One region of the Maridesulfovibrio sp. genome, then DNA from elsewhere that is predicted to be linked to it. Evidence: predicted binding sites of a transcription regulator. Region 1 holds the regulator's gene; the other holds the start of a gene.
What was found. The regulator sigma-54, encoded in region 1, starts transcription at its own class of promoters, with help from an activator protein. The targets are predictions, from matches to a motif close to CTGGCACGGNNNNTGCTT.

Region 1 (7,850 bases):
AGAGAATAATCCAACCATCCGCCGATGCGGGCAAGGGGCAGACAGGCCAACAAGATAACCATAACCTGACGTGCTTCGGTAAAAGCAAATGAAGTGGTCAGGGCCAGTGCGGCAAATGTTGAAGCCAGGATATGGGGGGGGATATAGGTTCCTGCCGGGATATTATCCAGCCAGAAAAGCTCAAAAAATACTGCAATCTTGAGACTTGTGGTTACATCTCCGGTAACAGCGCCCCACAAGGCACCGACAACTAGGGGACGCTCAAGAAGGCCGGGATTTATAGTAAAACGGAAGAGCGAAAAAATCGCAAAAAAAAACCGACTAGCGCAACCCAGACAGGAAACGACAATGCCAATCCTTGAAACAGACTCATGAAAACCTCACCTGAACAGGATCATTGGGAACGCAGCGAAAGTCGAGTTCAATACCCTGTCCTTTGAAATACTGGAGACAGGACTCATCATCAGAACTCAAAGCCACACTGGGGGAAATCTGTTTTTTACCTGGTCCGTAATGAATATTGCCGATATTAACTGTGTTGAATCTAAATCCGGCATCAAGTGCCCTGCGTACATCGCCGCATGAAGAAAAGAGAATAATGGTGCTGCCGTTCCCTTCTGCCAAGCCTATAACTTTATTATTCAAATCCTCTACAGAGCAGAATGTGTAGTTGACCGAGTGCGGAATAGCGAGTGACATAATCTGCTGCTGCAAATCATCTCCGGCGACGGCATCATTGGCCACCACTATATTCTTGGCGTGGGTGTACGGGAGCCATGTTTCGATTATCTGCCCGTGAACAAGTCGGTTATCAATTCTCACCCACATCATATCCTATCCTTTAGAAGTTCGTTTTCGCAGCATTTCGCCAGCAATTACAATACCTTTGGCAGCGGCCTTACTGACTTCTTCAGCCATTTTCTGTAAAGACTCGTTACGCATCTGAAATGCCTTCAAGAGCATAGGCAGGCTGACCCCGGTAACAACCTCGATATGATCTCCCTGCAACAGGGACAGACTGAGATTTGTAGGAGTCCCGCCAAACATATCGGTAAGAATCAAAACACCGCTCCCGCTATTAACTTCGGCAATACTTTTTTTTAAAGTATCCACAGCGGCGTCAATACCTTTCTCGACATCAACAGAAAGGGATCTGACCCCTTCCTGCGGTCCTACAATTAATTCTCCCGCTTCTATAAGCGCCTGCCCAAAATTACCATGGGTAACGAGAACTATTCCGTTCTTGCTTGATTCTATGTCCATCAAAATTCCCGATATATTCAGCTACAAAACTATTTTAAATGGATATGCTTGTGTTCAAGGGAGACAGAGTAACCATTATCCTTGAGAGTTGCAAATATCCTCTCAGCAGTTGCAACGGACCGGTGTCTCCCCCCGGTACAGCCTACGGCAATGGTCAGCCGGTAGCGCCCTTCCGACTCGTAAAGGGGAAGCACATATTGCAGGAAATCGAGATATTTCTCAATAAAAATTGAGCCCGGTTCTGAACCAAGTACGTAATCCGAGATAGCCCTATCCTGCCCGGACAGAGGACGAAGCTCTTCCTCAAAATAAGGATTGGGTAAAAAGCGAAGATCCATGACCATATCCGCGGCAGTAGGAACATCGTGCTTAAAGCCGAAAGACATGACGTGAACACGTAATCCGCGCGGCCTTTCACTCAATTCAGCCCACTTTTCCTGAATCCTGCGGCGCAGGTCGTGTATGGAATAGGTAGTGGTATCAATGACCAGATCAGCCTGGTTCCGAACAGCTTCAAGGATAGCTTTTTCCTGCTCCAACGCCTGCTCAAGCCCGAAATCTCTGGATTCAAGCGGATGAAGACGACGAGTAGTGGCATACCTGCGCACCAATTCCGGTAAACGGGCTTCAAGAAAAAGAATGCTGGGACAGTATCCCATTTTGGTTAATTCTTCACGGGTACTTTCCCAGTCGCTGCTGAACTCCAGCTGACGGAGGTCCATGCCCAATACAATCCCCCGGTAGGCATTATCACGGGTATTAAAAAGCTCAACCAGACGTGAAAGCATTCCCGCCGGGAGTCCGTCCACACAGAAGAAACGCAAATCCTCAAAAACTTTTAAAACCGTAGATTTACCAGCACCGGACAACCCGGTAACAACAATCACTGGAAACGGATCATCAGCAGATACCACTTTGTCCTCCTTAAATTGCAGCCTACAAAAAAAATTAGCAATGACCTGAGTTCATTGCTAATGTGTATATTTTAAATTTTCAAATTGGTTCGGGCTTATGCTATGCCGAGGAGTCGGAGCAATTCCTCCTTATCCCCGGTTTCTATAAAAGCCTGCCGGAAGGCCTCATCTTTGAGCTGCCTTGAAATCTGCGCCAGTACCTTTAAATGGGTACCGGCCCCCTGCTCGGGGGCCAGCACCATAAAGAATATCTTACACGGCTGCATGTCCAGAGATTCAAAGTCAACCCCTGCGCTTGAGCGGCCGACGACAACAACAATCTCTTCAATGCTGTCCAATTTTCCGTGGGGGATGGCTATGCCATCCCCTATTCCTGTTGTTCCAAGTTTTTCACGATCATTGAGGACCTTGAGCGAGTTCTCCACATCAATATCGAGACCTGCGTCCTTGAGTGTAGAAACCATCTCTTCCAGAACTCCACCCTTATCAGTGGCCTGCAGTTCATAGACAACAAGATCCTTCGCCAGATTATCAGATATATTCATCAGTTAGTATCCCGGGTCAATTAAGCCGAAATCGCCGTTATTGCGACGGTAAATTACATTTATAGCTTCGTTATCCGCATTACGGAAAACGAGGAATTCATGGTCAAGGGTCTGCAGCTGTTCTGCTGCTTCATCAATAGTCATAGGCTTCGGAACAAAGGAGTCAGACTCCACAATTACAGGTTCCCTATACTCAGCCTCACCATAACTGAGGATGTCCATACGGGCGGGAGCACTATCCTTACGCCTGTGACTCCTCGTCTTTTCATTCGCACGACGAAGCTGAGATTCAAGCTTGTCCAGAACCATATCCACGGTAGAATACATGTCTTCGGACACTTCGTAAGCAGATACATGCAAATGGTCGGAAGTCAAAACAACTTCCGCAACATGCCTGAACTTATCCACTGACAGCTTAACCTGCATGTCAGTATTGTCAGGGTTGCTTACATACTTTACCAACTTGGAGAAACGGCTGTTTGCATATTCCTTAAGATGTTCGGATGCGTCGAAATTCTTAAAAGTAAATGCTACGTTCATAGAGAGCCTCCTTAGTAAAGGGTGAATATGCTTTAATTTCTCCGACTGCTAGAATACTTTTTTCCTCTTGGACGAGGAGAGTATTCCCATTGCAGTCCTATACTTGGCCACGGTCCTTCTTGCGATATTGACTTCCAGCTTCTCTTTGAGAATCTCAGCGATCTTCTCGTCACTGAGTGGTTTCTTTCCGTCTTCTTCACTGATCAATTTCTTGATCGTCGCCTTGACGGACTCGGAACCGACCTGAGATCCGTCATCCAGACCGAGAGCACTATTGAAAAAGAACTTTAGTTCATAAATTCCATGCGGAGTCGAAACATACTTATTTGTTGTGATCCGGCTCACAGTGGATTCATGCATTTCGATGTCTTCAGCCACCTCTTTAAGGATAAGCGGTTTAAGCTTGGTAACACCTTGAGCGAAAAACTCGCGCTGAAATCTCACTATGGATTCTAAAACCTTATACAAAGTACGCTGCCGCTGATACAGGCTCTTCATCAGCCATTGTGCGGAGCGCATCTTGTCTTGAAAATATTCCTTGTCGTCTCCCTTGGTTGATGCCAGCGTCTCCACATAAAATGCATTCATCTGCAGTTTGGGAAGACCATCTTCATTAAGCACGATGACAAAATCACCGTCATATTCATAAACATAAGCATCCGGGCTGACATAGAAAGAGTCTCCGCTTGAAAAACTTGCTCCGGGCAGAGGATCAAGCGTCTGCATCAGGTCAAGATAACTCTTCAAATCCTCCATGCTGAGCTTGAATTTACGTGCCAGCGGCTTATAGCGCTTCTTTTCAAGATCATCCAGATGATCCCGGACCAGTGAGACCAGAATAGGATCATCGTCAAGTTTCAAGGCCTCGAGCTGAATAAGCAGACATTCCTGCGGAGTCCGCGCAGCCACACCGACCGGATCGAAACGCTGGATGCGGTGAAGAACCTTTTCTACGTCTTCGATTTCAGCGTAACATGTTTCGCAGACATCTTCCAAGTCAATCCGTAAAAAACCACCAGAGCTTAAATTGCCTATAAGACACTCGCCGACAACTCGTTCTTCAGCAGTAAAATCAGAAAGACTCATCTGCCAATGAAGGTGTCCTTCAAGAGAAGCAGCCTTGGTCAGACGGGCTTCAAAGGAAGTACCCTCTTCATAAGACTCCGACTCACGAGAAGCGGACTGTTTGGAGGTGCTGGAAAATTCTCCGAGATAATTCTCCCACTCGGCCTCCTTGGAAATCTGAGCCTCTTCCGCCGTAGCGGTTCCTGCTTCAGCGTCAGCGGCATCGGTTCTTTCCGCCGCTTCAGCTTCTTCAAGGATAGGATTCTCCATCAGTTCCTGATGAACGGTATCCATCAGCTCTAGACGGGAAAGCTGCAACAACTTGATCGCCTGCTGCAACTGGGGAGTCATCACCAGCTGTTGCGTAAGCTTTAATTGTTGTCTTAGTTCCAATCCCATATATTCAGGCCACCTTGTAATATATTCTCAAATTCATTTCATTTCAGTCAGTTGCACACTGAAGCAATAAAAAAAATAATCTTTTATCCCCCAGCCTTGATTTAACTATGCCACATCCATTTGCAACATGCAACAAAGACCTCTGAATTATCTGATATTTATGGATTTTTTACACAAAATTTTTGCGCATGAAAAAAGTGTACCAATGTTCGGGCAGACTGTAAATCAACAAAGACTAAATTAATCAAACTTTGATAAAAAAAGCCGGAATTCATAAAAGAATCCCGGCTGATAAATCACATATTTCAGTAGCGCAGCTAAAGACTGAAACTGTCTCCAAGATATAATCTGCGCGCCTTGGTGTTTTTGACAATATTTTCCGGCGAGCCGTTAAGAATCACACGGCCTTCGTAGACAAGATAAGCCCGGTCACAGATTGATAAAGTTTCACGCACGTTATGATCCGAGATAAGAATTCCCAGCCCCATATCCTTCAGCGTGGAGATAATATCCTGAATATCAATGACTGCGATAGGATCGATCCCGGCAAAAGGCTCATCAAGCAGAATAAATTTAGGGTTGTTGATCATGGCCCGCGCAATTTCCAGACGACGCCGTTCACCACCGGAAAGATACATGGCCTTCTGGTCTGCCAAACGCAGAATCCCAAGCTGATCCAAGAGTTCATCCGCCCTCTTGGGCACTTCTTTACCTGACAGCCCGGTATGCTCGATGATGATCTCAAGGTTCTTGCGAACAGAAAGTTTTCTGAAAATTGAACTTTCCTGCGGCAGATAACTGAGCCCGAGACGAGCCCGCTCATGCAGAGGCAGACGGGTTATCTGCTGTTTATTGAAATAAACTTCCCCGGAAGTTGGCTTCACCACCCCCACAAGCATATAAAAAGTAGTGGTTTTACCTGCTCCATTAGGCCCGAGCAGCCCCACGACCTCGCCCTCGCGCACGGTCAAACCTATTCCGCGGACAACCTCTTTGGGCCCGTAATTCTTGACCAGTTTTTTGGCGATAATCGAAGACATATATTTCCCTTTTGATGCGCGTCGCGCTTTTGATTGTATCGCCTACGGAGACACATTTTTCGGGGTATAGAAAATAGCCTCAATGGGCTTATTGCCGCCGACCACCTCTGCCCGGTTATCCTTCAGGTAAAATTTAATCTCATCACCCTGAATATTATTAGGCCCGTCCTGCAACTCGGCATTACCATTCATATAAATGATAGAATCGCCAACTACGTAGGTAAGCTTATCGCACTTGCCATTACGTTTCTTCATTACAACCTTGACGTTACCCCCGGCCACAATCTTCTTGATCTTATCCTGGGTATCGGAGAGGGAATCACCGTCAGGACGAAGGTATGCTGTAAGGGTATCGGATGTGAGAGTCACATCAAGCCGGACAACCTTCACATTGCCGGCGAAAGTAATACGGTTGCGATTTTCGCTGAAAGTCATTTTAGTGGAGGTAATCTTGATGGGAACTTCATCCGGGCCGCCCGGAACACGTTTTTTGAGCGGCTTTTCCTTTTTGACAACCGGAGCGTCGGCTTTAAGGTAAGTACCGTAAACATAGCCCACACGTTTGAGCTTATCATCTTTTCCGGATTTGAAAACGGGATACCATTTGCCCTCTTCCTGCCCTACAGTCACAGCTTCACCCAAATCCAGTTTATCAACAATAAGTGATTTGGCATTCGGCTCGGAGCGGACATTGAGCACCGCAGTGGAATACAGGACCTTGGTCTTTACCGGAGCAACCAAAATTTCATCCATGGCTTCTTCCATGGCGGCCAGATCATTGTCCCGCTTCAGTTTCTGCTGATCCTTTCTTTCTTTTTCAGCCTTAATTTCGGCCTTGCGGGCATCAATCCCCGCCATCTGGGCCTTTTCCAGATTTTTAGGATAAGGCGCAAGAAACGGTCCCCATGCGTAACCCCAAACCGGTGTATCGTCCTTTACAATAGTATCGATACGGTAAAGCTCGTACATACCGCCCTTCTCCGCACCTACCTGAGCACGAAAACCGGGATTAAGAATACCTACGGCCTTGGAAGTGGCTACAGGTTTTTCAATCACATTAATCCGGCGGACGGCATACCTTATCCGGGCGTTGTCATTAACTATATCAATGGCGGATTGCTTTACATAACCGAGGGCATCAGCCTCACTGACAACTTTTGCATCTCCCTTGAAAACAGCATACCAGCCATCCCGGAGAAACCCGACCTTGATCTTATCCCCGGACTTAAGCATACCTGCGGTGGAAGATTTTACAGTACGTTCCAGATAAAATTTAAGATCTTTACCAACGTACCGCACATCCCCCCAATCAACGAAGGGGCCGTTTTCGGGGGCCGGTACAACTATTTTTCCGGAAACATAACCGACAGGACTCATATTTTTAGCATCTGAAACAGGATAAACCGGATACCAGCTTCCCTGAACCTTGCCGACCATAAACTTTTCAGCCGGCGAAAGCACCCAGACCACCGGAGACTTCAAGTCAGGATTTGCACGGACATTGGCTATAGTCCGGGAAATTTTAACATCGGATTTATCATAGGCGAGAGCAGTGGTGCTGCCTGAAACAAAGGCCAGAAAAAACAGCACGCACAGAAAAACCGGAGAAAGAAAAACAAGTACGGACCTGCCGCGCAAAAATGAAATATTTTCAAATAATTTTATCAAATGAATGCTCGCTTCTATTGAGGCATTACCACCATGTCCGGTGAAATCAGGGCTTCCATTCCGTCTTCAATCATTATTTCACGAGTGATTAGATCTACCTTGACCCGATTGGAGGTAATATAAACAGACGGACTCTGTACCTTCACATTCCCTTCCAGAAAAAGCAGATTATCCTTGGGCTTAAAATCAAGACGATCAGCCACGAGGCCCATATCGCCATAATTTCCTTCCACATGATCCCAGAGCTTAAGTCCATGACCTTTCTGGCTTACCTCACCGTGCAAGGCACTGACAAAAACTTCTTTACGGTCCCGTCCAAGATAGTATGTAACCCGGGGTTTATCAGCAATAACCAGACCTTTTTCCTGATCATAATCCGCGCTCCCCGCCCGGAGAACCCATTCGATATCTCCGCC
Region 2 (7,850 bases), 930 kb from region 1:
TAAAACTGGAACGGCGTTGTTCAACAATTCTTTATCATTTTTCAGAAACTCTTTAACTCCGATGTCTGATGTTGCCACCAGATCAATCCTGCCGCGGACAAGTTTTTTAAAATTAATTTTCTGGCTGTCGGTAACTTCTAGATTGGTAAAGCCCATACTTTTCAGAAATTGAGCTCTTGCGTCATCACGATACACACCTATCCCTGATACCTTTTTGGCTTCACTCAGGCTGCTTAGCTTTCGCCCATTTTTTCGCCCATAGAAAACCCAATTATAACAGGCAACAGGACCTACCCATTGAAACAAAGCCTCCCTTGCCTTTGTCCTACTGGTGGAAAAAAGCATCACATCGGGCTGGGTCTGCAAAAATTTGTAACCACGGGCCCACGGCATAACTTCAATGGGGGTGTCACAACCAAGTTCTTTTTTTATGGCCTCGACAATTTCCACTCCGAACCCGATCAAATCACCTTCATCGTCTTCATAAGCGGAGGGAGGACTTAACTCTGTAATAATTTTTAAATTACAGTCCGCTGCCCGCGTTGCAGAATCAGTCAGCGCAACGATTAATAATCCTAAAAAAAGTACATAAAAAAAACTTTTCACCACAGCCAGCCCCTTTTGATTGCCGCACAGGATTTTGTTTAAATATAACCTGACTGAAAGCTAAAAACAACCGCCACACTATTTTTTTTTGGATCTATTAAATTTTGCATTAAAAAGCCGGAAACAGGTAATCCTGTTTCCGGCTTCAAAAGATTAAGACAATTTCAAAAAAGACCTGATAAATTTATTTTCCTGTCCACTCAGACATGAAATCTTCAGGGCCGACAACCATGTAGCCGCGTTCCTGAAGAGCCGCCACGATGGGAGAGGCATCTTCCGTGTCCACACGCACAACCACCATCCTGCGATTGTTATGGTGAAAAAGACCGGTGCTGATAATACTGTACTTCATGTTAGAGATAATACCGGCCACTTCATAAAGCACTCCGGTCCGCTCCTCTACATCTACAACAATACGAGAGCCGCCCTGCTTAAGGCCCATTTCTTCAACCAGCAATTCAAGCATTTTGTTGCGGTTGATGTAGCCGATGAGATTTTTTGCTTCATCGACGACAGCCAGCCCTGAAAGATTCATTTCAAACATCAGATCCGCAGCAGCTTCAATCTCAGTTTCCGGAGGAATGGTAGTAATGGTTTTACGCACCACCTCTCTGACGGTCAGCTTGCTGAGAAGATAGTTCAGTTCATGCTTGTCCAATGAGCTGATCACTGAAGGAAGGGCCGCACGGACATCCTCTTTGGTGACATAGCCCACGAGGTCGTCGCCCTCTTTGACAAGAAGCATCCACAACTGATTGTCTTCCAGAATTTTGTCCGCTTCCTTTACCAGAGTGTCAGGGGTTACGGTCACAAAGTCCTTGAGCATTTTCAGTCCCACATACATCTGCATGTCCTCCAGAGTCCGGCAATAGTCCGGTGCGTAAAAAAGTTTAATTGAAATACCCACACCCCATACCCAAGCTTTCGCGCACTTGCAAGGAATGCCCTCGTCTGCGGATATTTTTTACTTTATCATAACGACGACCAAAAACACTCTATCATATAGATGAAATATAAATGCTGTTCACCGTGTCACCATAGTTATACATTTATGCGCTAAAGCACCTTGCCCCTGTTAATTTTTTGGGTTAGTCCAAAATCCATGCACGAAATGTCAATAGCGCAAAGTATACTTGCAATCATTGAAGAGGAAATGGAAAAGCAACCCGGTGCCAGCCTCAAGAAAGTTGTGGTAGGTAACGGAGCGCTTGCTGGAGTAGTCTCTGATGCTCTTACTTTCGGCTGGGAAGCGGTTACCGTGGGAACATCCCTGCAAGGCTCTGTTCTGGAAGTAAACGAAATTCCCATCAAAGTCCGCTGCGGCGGGTGTAAACACGAATTTTTCCCCGAAGACAAACTTTACATGAATTGCCCGGAATGCGGTCTGGAAATTGGTCATGAAGTTCTTCAGGGCAAGGAATTGCAAATCGAAAGCATTGAGATTGACGATTAACCTTAAGGAGTTGGAAATGGGTGAAATCCCTGTGGTACGCAATATTCTGGAAGCAAATGACAGAATTGCCGATGAACTGAAACAGTTTTTCAAAGAAAAAAATATTCTTTGCCTCAACCTCATGAGCTCACCCGGGTCCGGTAAAACCAGCCTATTGGAAAAGACCCTCGCGGACCTCAAAGATGAATTCAAGATGGCGGTTATCGAAGGAGACCTGCAAACCGATAACGATGCTCGCAGAGTAGCCGCTACCGGAGCACAGGCTGTACAGATTAACACCGAAGGCGGATGCCATCTCAACTCCAGCCAGGTTAAGGAAGCTCTTTCCCTGATTGATCTCGAAGGGGTGGATATCCTTTTCGTAGAAAATGTGGGCAACCTCGTATGTCCCGCCGAATTCAACGTAGGTGAAGACCACAAAATCACTCTGCTTACTGTAACGGAAGGGGATGATAAACCTGAGAAATATCCCCTCATGTTTCACATTTCATCAGTGATGATCCTCAACAAAATAGATCTTCTGCCCTACGTGGATTTCGACCTTGAAAAAGCGCAGCAGCATGCGCGCAAGCTCAATGCCGACATCGCCCTCTTCCCCCTCTCCTGCCGCACCCGCGAAGGATTGGAAGGGTGGTACGAATGGCTCCGCAAGGCCCGCGAAGCTAAGAAATAATAAAAGCCTCCGGCGGCCCTGCCGGGGGTTTTAGAGCTTTTTGCAAAAGGGAGTCCAGAGGGAAAAAACTTATACATAAGTTTTCCCCTCTGGCCGCCGGAGGAATAGATATCATGAAATTCCCCAGTAATCTGCCTTGCTCTGCTGTCCTTGACTCCCTTGCAGACGGGGTCTTCACGGTAGACCGGGATTGGAACATCACTTTCTTCAACGAAGCGGCCAGCCGGATTACCGGTATTCCCGCCGAAGAAGCAGTGGGGGCCAAATGCTGGGATGTGTTCCACTCCAGTCTCTGCGACGGGGACTGCGCCCTGCGGTCCTGCCTGAACGATTGCGGACGAATCTCCAACAAATCCATATTCTTCATTCACGCGGATGGCCGCAAGGTGCCTGTATCCATCAGCGCCGCACCGCTCGTTGATGCACAGGGACGCACACTTGGTGGAGTGGAAAGCTTCCGGGACCTGACGGATATCCAGATGATCCGCCGTGAAGTCGAGGACTCATGGCGCTTTGAAGACATCATCGGTAAAAGCGAAAAACTTGGCAAAGTTTTCACCATACTGCCGCAGGTCAGCAAAAGTGAAGCAACGGTTCTGCTACTAGGTGAATCCGGCACCGGTAAGGAATTGTTCGCCCGGGCTATCCATAATTTAAGTGAACGCAAGCACGGCCCCTTTGTTGCAGTAAACTGCGGCGCCCTGCCCGACAATCTTCTTGAGTCCGAACTTTTCGGTTACAAAGCAGGAGCCTTTACTGATGCCCGCAAGGATAAAGCCGGTCGTTTTGAACTGGCCGCCGGCGGTACCATCTTTCTTGATGAAATCGGGGACATGCCGGCTAAACTGCAAGTGAAGCTGCTGCGGGTGTTGCAGGAAAAAACCTTTGAACCTCTGGGCGCGGTCGAAAGCGTGAAGGCTAATGTACGCATTGTAGCCGCCACCAACAAAAATCTGGCCGACCTGGTGGACCAAGGACAATTCAGGCAGGATCTCTATTACCGCTTAAATGTTGTTACGCTGAATCTCCCCGCACTCAAAGACCGGGTAGAAGACATCCCTCTACTGATCAACCATTTCGTCAACAGACTTAATGCCCTGCAGGGCAAGGATATCGACGGCATTTCCGAAGACACCCTGCATATCCTCATGCGCCATCCGTATCCCGGTAATGTTCGCGAACTGGAGAACATTCTTGAATTCGCCTTTATTCTCTGCCCTTCCGGCTTTATTCAGGTAGAACACCTGCCCGAATATCTACAACCCAAAGCCAAAGACAATACGCCAGACGCCGATATGCCCATGACCATGGAAGAAGTAAAATGTATGGCCGTTCGCCGTGCATTAGAACGCAATAACGGGAAAAAAATGGCAACCTGCCGCGAGCTGGGAATATCCAAAGACACCCTGCGGCGCACCATCTCCCGCTGCGACAAACTGGACGCATAATTAGTCCGTCATCTCATCTTTTCGGCTAAATATGAGCCGAAACACGCTTCCCCTCTCACTCTACCATTAGATAATATACTGAATTAACTTGCGTTAATATTCATGGCACAGACTATGCCTATTGTATTGCCATGAGAAGATACGAAGGACGCGATAACAATTCTACACTGCTTTGTTTAGCCTGTTATGGAGACAGGCTGGCCTCCGTATTCGACAATGCACCGGAACTTAAGCTGTTCCGGATGGAAGACAATAAAATTTGCCCCGCAGGTTACCTATCCCTTCCCTCAAAAGACCCAAAGGACAGGACATCCGCCATTATGACCTGCGGGGCAACGTTTTTAATATGTGGCGCAATATGCGGTTGCACCATGAATGAAATGGAACAGGCCGGAGTCAGAGTCATTCCCTGGATAAGCGGAATGATCGATGATGTGCTCACGGCCTATCAACAGAACTGTCTGGAAAATCTTGTAATGCCCGGTTGCCGAGGCAGAGGCAGATGCGGACAGGGAAACAGAGGAGTCAGGGGCAGAAGGAACGCGCAGGAAAATATTAATCCCGGCGGACCGTCCTTGAACTCGGTAGCAAAGGAGTAAATAATATGAAAATAGCCATCAGCTGTCAGGGCAACGATCTCAATGGTGAAATCGACCCGCGTTTCGGTCGCGCAAAAGGTTTTCTGATCTGCGACACCGATGCCGATACTCAGGAATACGTTGATAACACTCAAAATCTTAACGCCGCTCAGGGTGCCGGAATTCAGGCAGCTCAAAACGTAGCTGCAACAGGAGCAAAGGCGGTTCTGACCGGACATGTTGGCCCTAAAGCCTTCACCGCGCTCGATAAAGGTTCAATCAAGGTCTATCTCATTGAAGAAGGAACCGTCGCCAAGGCTCTGGCAGATTTCAAAGCCGGTAAGCTTGAAGCTGCCGCCGATGCCGACAAACCCGGGCACTGGTAAAATTTCCACATACCGTTCAGTCATGTCTTTTCTCCTCTCCCTTGCTCTGCGGGCATGACTGAACAATTTACCAGCATTGACAAGTCTGGTTCACGTCTTATTTTACCATGAAATGTCTACTGTAACAGATTGAAAAAATCTGTTTTTTATAATGACAACCCCCTCTTCAAGACGAGGGGCAGGAGATTGATATATGAGCGATCACGCATGCGGAAGCTGCTCTTCCTCCGGGTCCGGATGTTCCTCCGGTTGTTCTGAAGGATGCAGCCCTGAAGATATGAAGCTGAATAAAGCCCTTTCCAGAATTAAACACAAGATCGTGGTTATTTCCGGTAAAGGCGGAGTTGGTAAAAGTACTGTGGCAACAAACATCGCAGTGGCTCTTTCCCTCGCAGGGAAACAGGTAGGACTGCTTGATGTTGATGTACACGGCCCCAGTGTTCCCCGACTGCTCAGTCTTGAAAACGAAAAGCCGCACATCGGCCATGAAGTGATTGAACCCATCTCCTGGTCCAGCAATCTCTGGGTCATGTCTCTGGGCTTTATGCTGCCCAGCAAAGATGATCCGGTCATCTGGCGCGGTCCGGTAAAAATCGGCCTGATCAAGCAGTTTGTGCAGGACGTAGCCTGGAACGACCTAGATTTCCTCGTAGTAGACTGCCCTCCGGGAACCGGAGATGAACCTCTTTCCGCCCTGCAGACCCTTGGAACCGACGCTCAGGCTGTTATCGTGACCACCCCTCAGGGCGTGGCGGTTGATGATGTTCGTCGCTCTGTAAACTTCTGCAAGCAGGTCGGTAACCCTGTTCTCGGTATTGTTGAGAACATGAGCGGATTCGTCTGCCCCGACTGTGGTAGCATACATAATATTTTCAATTCCGGTGGCGGTGAAGAACTTGCCAAGGAAACCGGTGTAAAATTCCTCGGACGTATTCCTCTTGATCCGGAAGTGGGACGTTCCGGTGATGAAGGTTACCCAATCATCCGCACCGACCATGAAGGTCCTACCGGCAAGGCATTGAATACCATCATCAAACCGATGTTGAATCTCACTGAAACATTACAGGAGAACAATGAAATGCCTAAACCCGATGAGTTTGAAGCCAAAAACGGCATGGTGCGCATCGCAGTTCCCGTTGCAGCAGGTAAGCTTTGCATGCATTTCGGTCATTGTGAGCAGTTTGCTATCATGGATGTGGATGTTGCCTCCAAGGGTATCGTCGCAACCAACATGGAAACTCCCCCGCCCCACGAACCGGGCGTACTTCCCAAGTGGATCGCCGATCAAGGCGTTCAATTGGTACTGGCCGGCGGCATGGGATCCAGAGCACAGTCCCTATTCACTGATGCCGGCGTGAAAGTCATTGTCGGTTCTCCTGCTGAAGCACCTGAAAACGTTGTCTCCAGCTACCTCGCAGGCACCCTTGAAACAGGTGCTAACACCTGCGATCACTAAAAGAAATAAGTACATCTACCGTACATCTTGAACCGAAACAGCCTGTGGGAGTATCCTGCAGGCTGTTTTGATTTTTAGAGTATCTATTTCAGATCGATGACTCTCTGTACAGCTATCTTCCCGTTACGGAAAGTCGAGATGATCACATCTTTATCGGGGTCACCGTTGTCGTTATAATCGAAAGTTCCGGTCACTCCCTGAAATGGCGGCATATCCACCAGAGCATCGTGGATTGCCACGGGATTAAGCGACCCGGCTATTTTGGCTGAGGCAAAAAGACTCGTTACCGCGTCATAAGTCAGGGCCTCAAGCTCAGTTGGATCGGCCCCATTTTCTTTTCGGTAGCTTTTTTCAAATGAAGCCGCACCGCGAATGGGCGAATTCAAAATCCAATGGTCGGTGTAGTAGCTGTTTTTAAAAAGAGGATTTCGCTGCAATTCTATCGAGTCCCACGAATCACTGCCCATGAGAATCCCTTTGAATCCCAGTTTGCGAGCCTGAGCGACCTGTAACTGAACCGCCTTGGTATTATTCGGAAGGAAAAGAATCCGGGCACCGGAATCAATTATCTTTTTCAGCTGGACAGAGAAATCACGCTGACCGCTCTTAAAATTTTCAAATGCCACGACCCGTCCGCCGCTATTCTGGTAATCGTCCCTAAATATACGGGCCAGTTCAGAACTGTAGGGACTGGCGGAAGCGAAAAGTATTCCTACATCCTTTTGCCCCAGATCCTGCTTTACAAAGAGAGCCAGTGCTTGCCCCTGAACATTATTGGTATAGGAAACACGGAAAGAATATTTAAAGGATGTAAGCCTGTTGGTTCCGGCTACAGGTGTGATGAAAGGAACCTTGTGTTGCTCACACACCTCTGCGACAGCCAAAGCCACTTTACTGCTAGCCGCTCCGACGATAGCTGAGACTTTATCCTTTTCTATCAGCCGGGTTGCGACTTTGGCGGCAATTACCGGATCTCCGTTACTATCCGCCGGAATAAGTTTTACTGTATATGATCGGCCGCCAAGCGTGAGTCCTCCGTCCCGGTTGACTTTATTTGCTCCGTAGCGAGCGGCGGTAACTATATAATTGCCCTTTCTGAAAAGCTCTCCGCTGGTGACCGCAACTATCCCGACCTTGAATTCCCCGGCCAATTTATCCTTCGAGCATCCGGCGCTGAAACAAAGGATAAGAATCAATACAGAAAGTACCGGGATGAGCCTGAATATTTTCATGTAGATCTCCGCTATTGC

Region 2: the regulator sigma-54 is predicted to act here: its motif matches at 4,283-4,300, upstream of ACKU35_RS01195 (NifB/NifX family molybdenum-iron cluster-binding protein).

Annotation. Positions count from the first base shown of each region.
Region 1 is NZ_OY780933.1:3,555,032-3,562,881, forward strand. It holds gene ACKU35_RS15900 (PTS sugar transporter subunit IIC) at 1-356, opposite strand, end outside; gene ACKU35_RS15905 (PTS sugar transporter subunit IIB) at 370-831, opposite strand; gene ACKU35_RS15910 (PTS sugar transporter subunit IIA) at 835-1,263, opposite strand; gene rapZ (RNase adapter RapZ) at 1,293-2,177, opposite strand; gene ACKU35_RS15920 (fructose PTS transporter subunit IIA) at 2,273-2,722, opposite strand; gene hpf (ribosome hibernation-promoting factor, HPF/YfiA family) at 2,726-3,262, opposite strand; gene rpoN (RNA polymerase factor sigma-54) at 3,311-4,726, opposite strand; gene lptB (LPS export ABC transporter ATP-binding protein) at 5,044-5,766, opposite strand; gene ACKU35_RS15940 (LptA/OstA family protein) at 5,809-7,434, opposite strand; gene lptC (LPS export ABC transporter periplasmic protein LptC) at 7,449-7,850, opposite strand, start outside.
Region 2 is NZ_OY780933.1:257,974-265,823, forward strand. It holds gene ACKU35_RS01170 (transporter substrate-binding domain-containing protein) at 1-609, opposite strand, end outside; gene ACKU35_RS01175 (CBS domain-containing protein) at 791-1,450, opposite strand; gene ACKU35_RS01180 (hydrogenase maturation nickel metallochaperone HypA) at 1,709-2,059, shown strand; gene hypB (hydrogenase nickel incorporation protein HypB) at 2,076-2,732, shown strand; gene ACKU35_RS01190 (sigma 54-interacting transcriptional regulator) at 2,846-4,180, shown strand; gene ACKU35_RS01195 (NifB/NifX family molybdenum-iron cluster-binding protein) at 4,312-4,779, shown strand; gene ACKU35_RS01200 (NifB/NifX family molybdenum-iron cluster-binding protein) at 4,785-5,144, shown strand; gene ACKU35_RS01205 (iron-sulfur cluster carrier protein MrpORP) at 5,338-6,600, shown strand; gene ACKU35_RS01210 (ABC transporter substrate-binding protein) at 6,684-7,832, opposite strand.